DNA from 3 places in the Fulvimarina thalattae genome. Region 1 is predicted to be linked to each of the others. Evidence: predicted binding sites of a transcription regulator. Region 1 holds the regulator's gene; each other region holds the start of a gene.
What was found. Region 1 encodes LexA, which represses DNA repair genes until DNA is damaged. Its sites were predicted from a motif close to TGTTCNNNNTGTGTTCNG; they were not measured.

Region 1 (3,281 bases):
CCCACCTGGAGGGTGCCGTGGTTCGGAATACCGATCACGTCGCCGGCATAGGCTTCCTCGGTAAGCGAGCGCTCCTGCGCCACGAAATAGATCGGATTCGACACTGCGATCGCCTTGCCCGAGCGCACATGGTCGAGCTTCATGCCGCGCTTGAAATGGCCCGAGCAGAACCGAACGAAGGCGACGCGGTCCCGGTGCTTGGGGTCCATGTTCGCCTGCACCTTGAACACGAAGCCGGAGACCTTTTCACCCGATGGATCGATCGGACCCTTGTCGGAGGGCTGCGGCCGCGGCTCGGGCGCATGGGCGGCGATGAGGTCCATCAGCCGGTCGACGGCGAAGTTTTCGAGCGCGGAGCCGAAGACCACCGGCGTCAGATGGCCGTCACGATAGCTCTGGGCGTCGAAACTGGCATAGCCTTCCGCCGCGAGCTCGGCCGCCTCGCGAAAGCCGGAATAGGTGTCGGCTCCGAGAGCCTGTTCCAGCGCCGGATCATCAAGCCCATCGTCGAAATGCTTGGTTCCGTCGCCCTTTGCCGAGATGAAATCGTGTTCGGCGAGATCGTACACGCCTTTGAAGAGCCCGCCCTGACCCACCGGCCAGACCATGGGCGCGACGTCCATCGCGAGCTGCTCCTCGATCTCGTCGAGGAGTTCGAACGGATCGCGGCCCTCGCGGTCGATCTTGTTGACGAAGGTGATGATGGGGATGTCGCGCAGGCGGCAGATCTCGAAGAGCTTGCGCGTCTGGCCCTCGATGCCCTTTGCCGCGTCGATCACCATGATCGCGGAGTCGACGGCAGTCAGTGTCCGATAGGTGTCCTCGGAAAAGTCGCTATGGCCCGGCGTATCGAGGAGGTTGAAGTTGATGCCGTCCTTCTGGAACGTCATCACCGAGGAGGTGACCGAGATGCCGCGATCCTTCTCGATGCCCATCCAATCGGATTTCGCCCGCGCCTTGTTGCCCTTGGCGCGCACCGCGCCCGCCATCTCGATCGCGCCACCGGTGAGCAGCAGCTTTTCCGTCAGCGTCGTCTTACCGGCGTCCGGATGCGAGATGATCGCGAAGGTTCGGCGGTTGGAAAAGCTGAACTTTGCGGAAGCCGCAGGGATCGGCTTTTCTTCGGCCTCGAGGGCAAGGCTGCTCATGGCGGGCTTTCTTCAGGTGCTCGAACGTCGATAAGCGCCCTTCTCGCCAAGAAAAACGGCGCATCTGTGGGGCGGTATCACGCATCAATGTACGATGACTCGCATGTCGCACAAGCCGCCGTCTTGCGAAACAGGCCAGATGAGGCTTTTCCTGATTCCCGATTCGTTCCGATTCGGCTCTTGCGGAACACAATAAGAACATATAGGCTTGTTCAGGATTTGTTTTGGAGGCGCCGAGACGCATGCTGACGCGCAAGCAGCACGAACTTCTCAAATTTATCGACGCTCGGCTCAACGAGACCGGTGTTCCGCCGTCCTTCGACGAAATGAAGGACGCGCTGGAGTTGAAGTCGAAATCGGGCATCCATCGCCTGATCACCGCGCTGGAAGAGCGCGGCTTCATCCGCCGGCTGCCGAATCGGGCACGAGCTCTCGAAGTCCTCAAGCTCCCGGATGCGATGCGCAGGCCGGAGCCGCAACAGCCTGCCCAGCGCGGCTTCAAGCCAAGCGTCATCGAGGGTTCGAAAGGCCAGCCGGCGAAGCCGCGCGGCGGTTCGGAAGACGGCGCAGCGAACGAAAATATCTCGATTCCGGTCATGGGCCGGATTGCTGCCGGTGTTCCGATCTCGGCGATCCAGCACAACACCCATTCGATCTCGATCCCGCCCGACATGATCATGGGCGGTGAGCACTATGCCCTTGAGGTGAAGGGCGACTCGATGGTCGAGGCGGGCATTCTCGACGGCGATACGGTTGTGATCCGCCGCGGCGACACCGCCATTCCCGGCGAGATCGTCGTGGCCCTCGTCGATGACGAGGAGGCGACGCTCAAACGCTTCCGCAAGAAGGGCGACACGATCGCGCTGGAAGCGGCAAATCCAGCCTATGAGACGCGGATCTTCGGCGCCGACCGGGTGCGTGTGCAGGGTAAGCTCGTCGGGCTGATCCGGCGGTACTGATCTCGGGCTGAGCGGCACGCTACTTAGCTTCGGCCGACGGAGATGCGTCGGCGGTTGTCGAATTGGTTGGCGGCTGCTCGTCCTCTGCCTCTGGCTTACGCCAGTATTCCGGCCAGGGCGCATGGCGGTGGTGGTTCCAATCGCCGGGATCTTCGGGAACGGAGCGGCTGACTTCGATCTGGCCCGTCTCAGGATTGCGTGAGATCGCCAGTGAGCCGGTCCGCCGCAGCGTCCTAAGCGTTACGAGATAGGCGCCCGAACGACATTCCCGGGTCCGGGCCGCCCGTGCGACAAACGCGATCTCCCCGCCGTCGCAGGCCTCGCCAAGCAGGCGATAGTCTGTCGTATAGGCAACGGAAATTCCGCTTCGCGTGGTAAACCGGCAGAGCTTCGCTTCGCAGTCTTCGAGGCCGGGTACAACGCCGCGGTGTTCTGTTTCAACCGTACGGTAGGCGTGGTCCCATTGATCGGAGACGAAGCCATTGGGCCGCGCCTTCGAATAGGCAATCGATCCGCCATCGAGGAGCGCGAAGGTCTTGCCGTCTTCGAAGATCAGCAATTCCGGTGGACCGGCGCGTTGGGCGGCGAGGGCGAGACCGCTCGCCAGAACCGGAAGGGCCAGCCATCGCAATCGCCCGACCGGTAGACAGAAGGCGAGGAGCGCTGCCGTCAGGACGAGCAATGCAGCCGGCTGGACGAGCCCCGTTCCGTAATCGGGCAGGCGGTTTGCAAGGTCGGATGCGATCGCAATGAGGAATTCGAGGCCGAGCCCGACGATCGCGAATGCAACGGCGTCGAGCCCGAATGGCATGAGGATGACCCCGACAAGCGCCATCGGCATGATCAGCAGTGCGAAGAGCGGCATGACGATGAGATTGGCGACCAGCCCGAAGGGTGCAAAGCGCTGGAAGTGGAAGACCGCGTAAGGCGCGGTCGCCAGGCCGGCGATCAGCGCCGTCGCGGCTGTGCCGACGAAGAAGATGAGGATCGCGCGCGCCGCACCGTCCTTGATCTCGCGTGAGCGTCCGCTCCGATATCGGCTGAAGGCACTATAGACGCCGACAAGGCCGACGGTGGCGGCAAAGCTCATCTGGAAGCTGGCGGTCATCACGGCGTGCGGCGTCCATGCCAGAATGAGGATGGCGGCGATGGAGACGTTGCGCATGGTGATCGC
Region 2 (3,281 bases), on a different contig from region 1:
GATATCGAGATCGTCGACGAAGGCGGAGCGCTCCTGAATGAAGCGGAATCGCAGATCGGCCTTGTTGCCCATCAAGGCGTCGACCGCGCCGGATGTGCCGGCTTCGGGAGTTTCATCCATGATGACCTGAAGCAGCGTGCGCTTCTTCGGGTCCATGGTGGTTTCCTTGAGCTGGGCGGGCAGCATTTCGCCTAGGCCTTTGAAGCGCGATACTTCGACCTTGCCCTTACCCTTGAACTCCTTCTCGACGAGGCGTTCACGGTGGCGATCATCGCGGGCATAGGCGGTCTTTCCGCCCTGCGTGAGCTTATAGAGCGGCGGGACCGCCAGATAGAGATGGCCGCCGCGAATGAGCTCAGGCATCTCCCGATAGAAGAAGGTGATAAGAAGGGATGCAATGTGCGCCCCGTCCACATCGGCGTCAGTCATGACGATCACGCGCTCGTAGCGCAGGTCTGCGTCGCGATATTTCGATCCCGTTCCGCAGCCGAGCGCCTGAATCAAATCCGCGAGCTGCTGGTTCGCGCCAAGCTTCTCTCGGCCCGCGCTCGCGACATTGAGGATCTTACCGCGCAAGGGAAGAATTGCCTGAATCTTCCGATCGCGCGCCTGCTTGGCAGACCCACCCGCCGAGTCGCCCTCGACGATAAAAAGTTCCGCCCCCGCCGCGCCGGATTGGGAGCAGTCGGCGAGCTTGCCGGGAAGGCGCAGCTTTCGGGTCGCGCTCTTGCGGCTGACTTCCTTTTCCTGGCGCCGCCGAAGTCGCTCGTCGGCCCGGTCTAGTACCCAATCGATCAGTCGGGCGGCATCCTGAGGAGACGAGGCGAGCCAGATATCGAAGGAATCGCGGATCGACTGCTCGACGATCCGCTGGGCTTCGGATGTCGCGAGGCGATCCTTGGTCTGCCCGACGAATTCCGGCTCGCGGATAAAGACCGAGAGCATCCCCGATGCCGTCGACATCACGTCGTCACCGGTGATGACGGAGGCCCGCTTGTTACCCGAGAGTTCGGCGAACGCCTTGAGGCCGCGCAGCAGGACTGCGCGAAGACCGTTCTCGTGCGTGCCGCCTTCGGGAGTCGGGATCGTGTTGCAGTAGGAGCGGATAGAACCGTCGTCCGGCGTCCACGCGACTGCCCATTCGACCGCGCCGTGTCCGGACACTTTCTCGGTGCGCCCCGCAAAAATCTGCGAGGTGATACGGTCCTTGCCGATCGAGGCGTCGAGGTAATCCTTGAGGCCCCCTGGGAAGTGGAACGTATCGCGGGCGGGAATCGGGCTGTCTTCCCCGAGAAGCGCTGGATCGCATTGCCAGCGAATCTCGACGCCGCCAAACAGATAGGCCTTCGAGCGCGCCATGCGGAACAGCCGCGTCGGCTCGAACTTGGCATGTTCGCCAAAAATCTGCGGATCGGGCCGGAAGCGAACCCGCGTTCCCCTGCGGTTCTGGGTTTCACCGACCGCTTCGAGCTTCGTCACAGCTTTGCCGCGCGCATATTCCTGACGGTACAACTTGCGATTTCGCGCGACTTCGACTTCGAGCTTTTCCGACAGCGCGTTGACGACGGATACGCCGACGCCGTGGAGGCCGCCCGAGGTTTCGTAGACCTTGGAGTCGAATTTGCCGCCCGCATGCAGCGTCGTCAGGATGACTTCGAGGGCGGACTTATCCTTGAAGCGTGGATGCGGATCGATCGGAATGCCGCGGCCATTGTCGCTGACTGTGCAGAAGCCGTCCGCGTCCAGCGATACGTCAATGAAATTGGCATGCCCAGCAGTCGCCTCGTCCATCGAATTGTCGATGACCTCAGCGAAGAGATGGTGCAGCGCTTTCGCATCCGTGCCGCCGACATACATGCCGGGCCGGCGCCGAACCGGTTCGAGGCCCTCAAGAACCTCGATGTCCGCCGCAGTATAATCGCCGCCGAACTGCTGTGGTTCGGCCTCGGCCTCGGCTTTGCGTGGCTTGGCGGTCCGCTGAGGCGGCATTTTGCGGGCGGCATTGCCGGAGAACAGATCGTCGCTCATGCCTGGACACCCGCACGAGTCAACTCGCTTCGCGCCTGATGAGAGGCGGCGAGCGGCACAAAAGTCCTGTCGAGGCGGGCGTCAACCATGCCTCAGGGGTACACTTTCACGTATTGTTCTTCAAGCGCCGCAGGGCAACAGCCAAGCCCGGATGTTAGATCGCGGAAAGATTTCCACCGCTTTCGGAGAAGGCGGGCGAGGACTTGTCGGCTCGACGGCTTGGCATTTTCACTCCCCGCCGAGCTTTATTGTGCTTTCCGACGAGGTGCGCGGGGTCAGATGCGTACCGTGTCGGAGTCAATTTCGTCCCGTGTCTTCGGCGATCGCCTCGTCGTGATAGGCCGCGCGCCAATCGACATGATTTGCAGTCTCGAATGGTTTTGTGGCGCGGTCATCGGACCAGGCATGGGAGTGCTTCTTGTAGCCGGCGCGTCCGCCGACCGGGAACTGATAGATCCTCGCCGACTGCGTTTCGATGCCCATGGTCATGAACCTGTCTCCTCATTTCGTCATGATATTTTCAGCCGCCCGGAGCGGCTCATTTTTTTGCTTTATCCTGCTTATATAATGATCATTTTGCACGAAAAAAATGCAAAGAAGATTGGGCTCGTTTCACAAAGCCTAGCCTATCGAGCTTTCGCGGCCATCTATCACGACAATGTGAATTTTTGAGCGCGCTAATCGATCCGCATGCGGATCGCCGAGATTTCCTCAATCCGAATGATGTTTTGCCGATAATCGGCACGCGAGCGCTTCGAAGCGGTTCTTGGTTTGGCATGGATGTTGCACGTGCGAACGCAAGACGGAAAGCTATCGCATCCGGTCGCTCCCAGCACGGCGGCTTTCCTTCCCAACGCCCCTCTCAGGAGATCATCGATGACAAAGTACAAGCTCGAATATATCTGGCTCGACGGTTACACTCCGGTTCCGAACCTCCGCGGCAAGACCCAGATCAAGAGCTTCGACGAGTTCCCCACCCTCGAACAGCTTCCGCTCTGGGGCTTCGATGGATCGTCCACAAAACAGGCCGAAGGTTCCAGCTCCGACTGCGTGTTGAAGCCCGTTTCCGTCTATCCCGATCCGGCCCGCAAGGACGGCGTTCTCGTGATGTGCGAAGTCATGATGCCGGATGGCACGACGCCGCATGAATCGAACAAGCGCGCGACTATCCTCGACGACGAGGGTGCCTGGTTCGGCTTCGAGCAGGAATATTTCTTCTATAAGGACGGTCGTCCGCTCGGTTTCCCCGAGCA
Region 3 (3,281 bases), on a different contig from region 1:
GATCGTTGCGCGGCACGAGCGGCGAAGACGAAACCTTCTCGTGTCCGTTCTTCGCAAAATAGTCCAGAAATGCGGACCGGATTTCGTTGACGCCACTCATCGTCGCAACCTTTGGAGAACAGTCATTTGGCCAGACCGGGCGGAAATCGCCCGATCGGCCATTGCGTCGCCGTTCTACAAAGCTCGTGTCTCGCTGTAAATCGAGACCAGGGTCCAGCGTGAACCGAAACCCGCTGATTATTCTTCTTCTGCAGGACCGCTCGTGCCGTCTTCCAGCAGTTTCTCCGCCAGAATGCCCGCATTTTGACGAATCGACTGCTCGATTTCCCGCGCGGCGTCGGGATTATCCCGCAGGAACTGTTTGGCGTTTTCCCGTCCCTGCCCGAGTCGCTGGCTGTTATAAGAGAACCACGCCCCGGACTTCTCGACAATGCCCGACTTCACACCGAGATCGATGAGCTCGCCCATCTTCGAGACGCCTTCGCCATACATGATGTCGAACTCGACCTGCTTGAACGGCGGCGCAAGCTTGTTCTTGACCACCTTCACCTTGGTCTGGTTGCCCGTCACCTCGTCACGATCCTTGATCGAGCCAATACGGCGGATGTCGAGGCGAACAGAGGCATAGAATTTCAGCGCGTTGCCGCCCGTCGTCGTTTCGGGAGAGCCGAACATGACGCCGATCTTCATTCGGATCTGGTTGATGAAGATGACCATGCACTTGGAGCGGGAGATCGAACCGGTCAGCTTTCGCAGCGCCTGGCTCATCAACCGCGCCTGCATGCCCGGCAGCGAATCACCCATTTCGCCCTCGATCTCGGCGCGTGGCGTAAGCGCTGCCACCGAATCGACCACGAGAACGTCAATCGCGCCTGAGCGGACAAGCGTATCGGTAATCTCGAGAGCCTGCTCGCCGGTATCCGGCTGGGACACCAGAAGATTTTCGAGATCGACGCCGAGCTTTCGGGCATAGACCGGGTCGAGCGCATGCTCCGCATCGACAAAGGCGCAAATTCCGCCCTTTTTCTGGGCTTCGGCGATCGTGTGGAGAGCGAGTGTCGTCTTACCCGAGCTTTCCGGACCATAGATCTCGACGACGCGTCCTTTGGGCAGGCCACCAATGCCAAGCGCGATGTCGAGGCCGAGCGAACCGGTCGAGACCGTTTCGACCTCGACGCTCTGGTTGTTCTGCCCGAGCTTCATGATCGAACCTTTGCCGAAGGCGCGTTCGATCTGAGAGAGAGCGGCGTCCAACGCCTTGGTTTTATCCACCGAATTATCCTCGACGAGTCTGAGGGCGTTTTGGGCCATGTCTCCGCTCCTTAATGCATTCGGCGCGCGTCACGCAACGCTATCCATGGGCCAGAGATACGTACCCTTTTTGTTCTCGTCAAGCGGAATGTTTTATATTTGTTCTCATGCCCCTGCGGGTGTTCTCCGCCTTAAAGGCAGACCGAGCGAACGCGAACAATTCGCGTCGCAAACGGGAGTTTATTGGTAGTCGGAATGGGCCAGCAGACAACATAGTTCGTTGTCTGCTGCGTTAGCGCAAACGATTGCGTGGCATCTCAAAAGGCAGCTCTCGAAGTGGGTAGCGATCAATCGTCGCTGGACAGCATCTGCTTGACCGTCATCGCCAGCTCGCGCTGGGTGAAGGGTTTGGAGAGGAAACCGAATTTCTCGCCCTCTGGCAGGTTCTTCGCGAAGGCATCCTCGGCATAACCGGAGACGAAGATGAACTTCATGTCCGGCCGGACCTTGCGCATCTCGCGCAGCAGCGTCGGCCCGTCCATCTCCGGCATGACGACGTCGGAAACGACGAGATCGACCTTGCCATCCAGGTCCTCCAGCACGTCGAGCGCATCGAGCCCGGAATCGGCTTCGTGGACGTCGTAGCCCTTCAGCTTGAGCGCACGTACGCTTCCGGCGCGGACATAGTCCTCGTCCTCGACAAGCAGAATCGTCGCGGTACCGGAGAGGTCGACCTTCTCATTCACGTCGACTGCAGTCGGCTTTTCGCTCGCGACCAGCGAAGGCTCGGGCACGAAGCGCGGCAGGAAGATACGGAAGACCGTCCCCTCGCCTTCCGTCGATTCGACGTAGATGAAGCCGTTCGACTGCTTGATGATGCCGTAGACCATGGAAAGGCCGAGACCAGTGCCCTTGCCGATTTCCTTGGTGGTGAAGAACGGCTCGAAGATACGCTCGGCGACGTCGGCCGGCATACCGGTTCCGGTGTCGGACACCTCCACCAACACGTAGTCGGCGGCGGGCATCTCGGCATAAGCGAAGGCCGAGGCCTCCCCTTCGGCGACGTTGCGGGTCTCGATCTTGATCGTCCCGCCATTCGGCATCGCATCACGCGCATTGCCGACGAGATTGGTGATCACCTGCTCGAACTGGCCGATATCGGCCATCACCGGCCAGAGGTCGCGGGCGTGCCTGCGCTCCAGCTTGGTCTTGTCGCCGGCGATCCGCTTCAGGAGGAGGTCGAGATCGGCGACAACGTCCGTCAGGTTCAGCATTTTCGGCCGCATTGTCTGGCGACGGGAATAAGCGAGAAGCTGACGGACCAGAGAGGCGGCGCGGTTGGCGCTCTGCTTGATGAGAAGCAGATCCTGGAACGACGGATCGCCCGGCTTCTGGTTCATCAGAAGAAAGTCGACCGACGCGGTGATGACGGTGAGAACGTTGTTGAAGTCGTGGGCAATGCCGCCAGCAAGATTGCCAACGGCTTGCATCTTCTGCGCCTTGGCAAACTGTTCCTCCAGCGCGCGCTGGTCGGTGATATCCACAGCATAAAGGATGATCGTCTCGCCGGCACCCGACTCGCGATCCGGAATGGCGTTGAGATAAATCCGCACCGAGCGCGGCTTCTCGCTCTTCAGCGTGACGTCGATCGGAGCGATCTCCGCCTCGCCTTCGCTCGCCGCCTTGAGGTATTCGGCAAGGCGGCCCGCGCTTTCCTCGTTGAGGAGGTCGAGGAAGGAAACCGAACCCTCGACGGCGTTCACGCCGAACAGTCGTTCAAATGCCGGGTTGGAGCGGCGGCTCACATATTGATCATCGAGCGCGGCGATTGCCATCGGGGCGGCGTTGAAGAAGCGGTTGAACCGGGCGCCAGCAGCTTCGGAATTGGTCGTCTCGTCGGAGGTCTCCGTGAGGACGATCGCGCGCAAGCCGGTACGCCCATCCCTCTCGCGTGCCTTTTGGGCAATCAGCTTGACCGGAAGAATGCGCCCCCTGCCGGTGGTGAGATCGAGATCGATCAGCTGGTTGTC

Region 2: the regulator LexA is predicted to act here: its motif matches at 2,132-2,149, upstream of parE (DNA topoisomerase IV subunit B).
Region 3: the regulator LexA is predicted to act here: its motif matches at 1,401-1,418, upstream of recA (recombinase RecA).

What each region holds. Positions count from the first base shown of each region.
Region 1 is NZ_JBEHWS010000001.1:239,508-242,788, forward strand. It holds gene ABRA89_RS01115 (peptide chain release factor 3) at 1-1,148, opposite strand, end outside; gene lexA (transcriptional repressor LexA) at 1,391-2,107, shown strand; gene ABRA89_RS01125 (ComEC/Rec2 family competence protein) at 2,127-3,281, opposite strand, start outside.
Region 2 is NZ_JBEHWS010000004.1:162,152-165,432, reverse strand. It holds gene parE (DNA topoisomerase IV subunit B) at 1-2,028, opposite strand, end outside; gene ABRA89_RS07205 (DUF2735 domain-containing protein) at 2,326-2,517, opposite strand; gene ABRA89_RS07200 (glutamine synthetase beta-grasp domain-containing protein) at 2,905-3,281, shown strand, end outside.
Region 3 is NZ_JBEHWS010000009.1:46,724-50,004, forward strand. It holds gene alaS (alanine--tRNA ligase) at 1-100, opposite strand, end outside; gene recA (recombinase RecA) at 238-1,311, opposite strand; gene cckA (cell cycle histidine kinase CckA) at 1,599-3,281, opposite strand, start outside.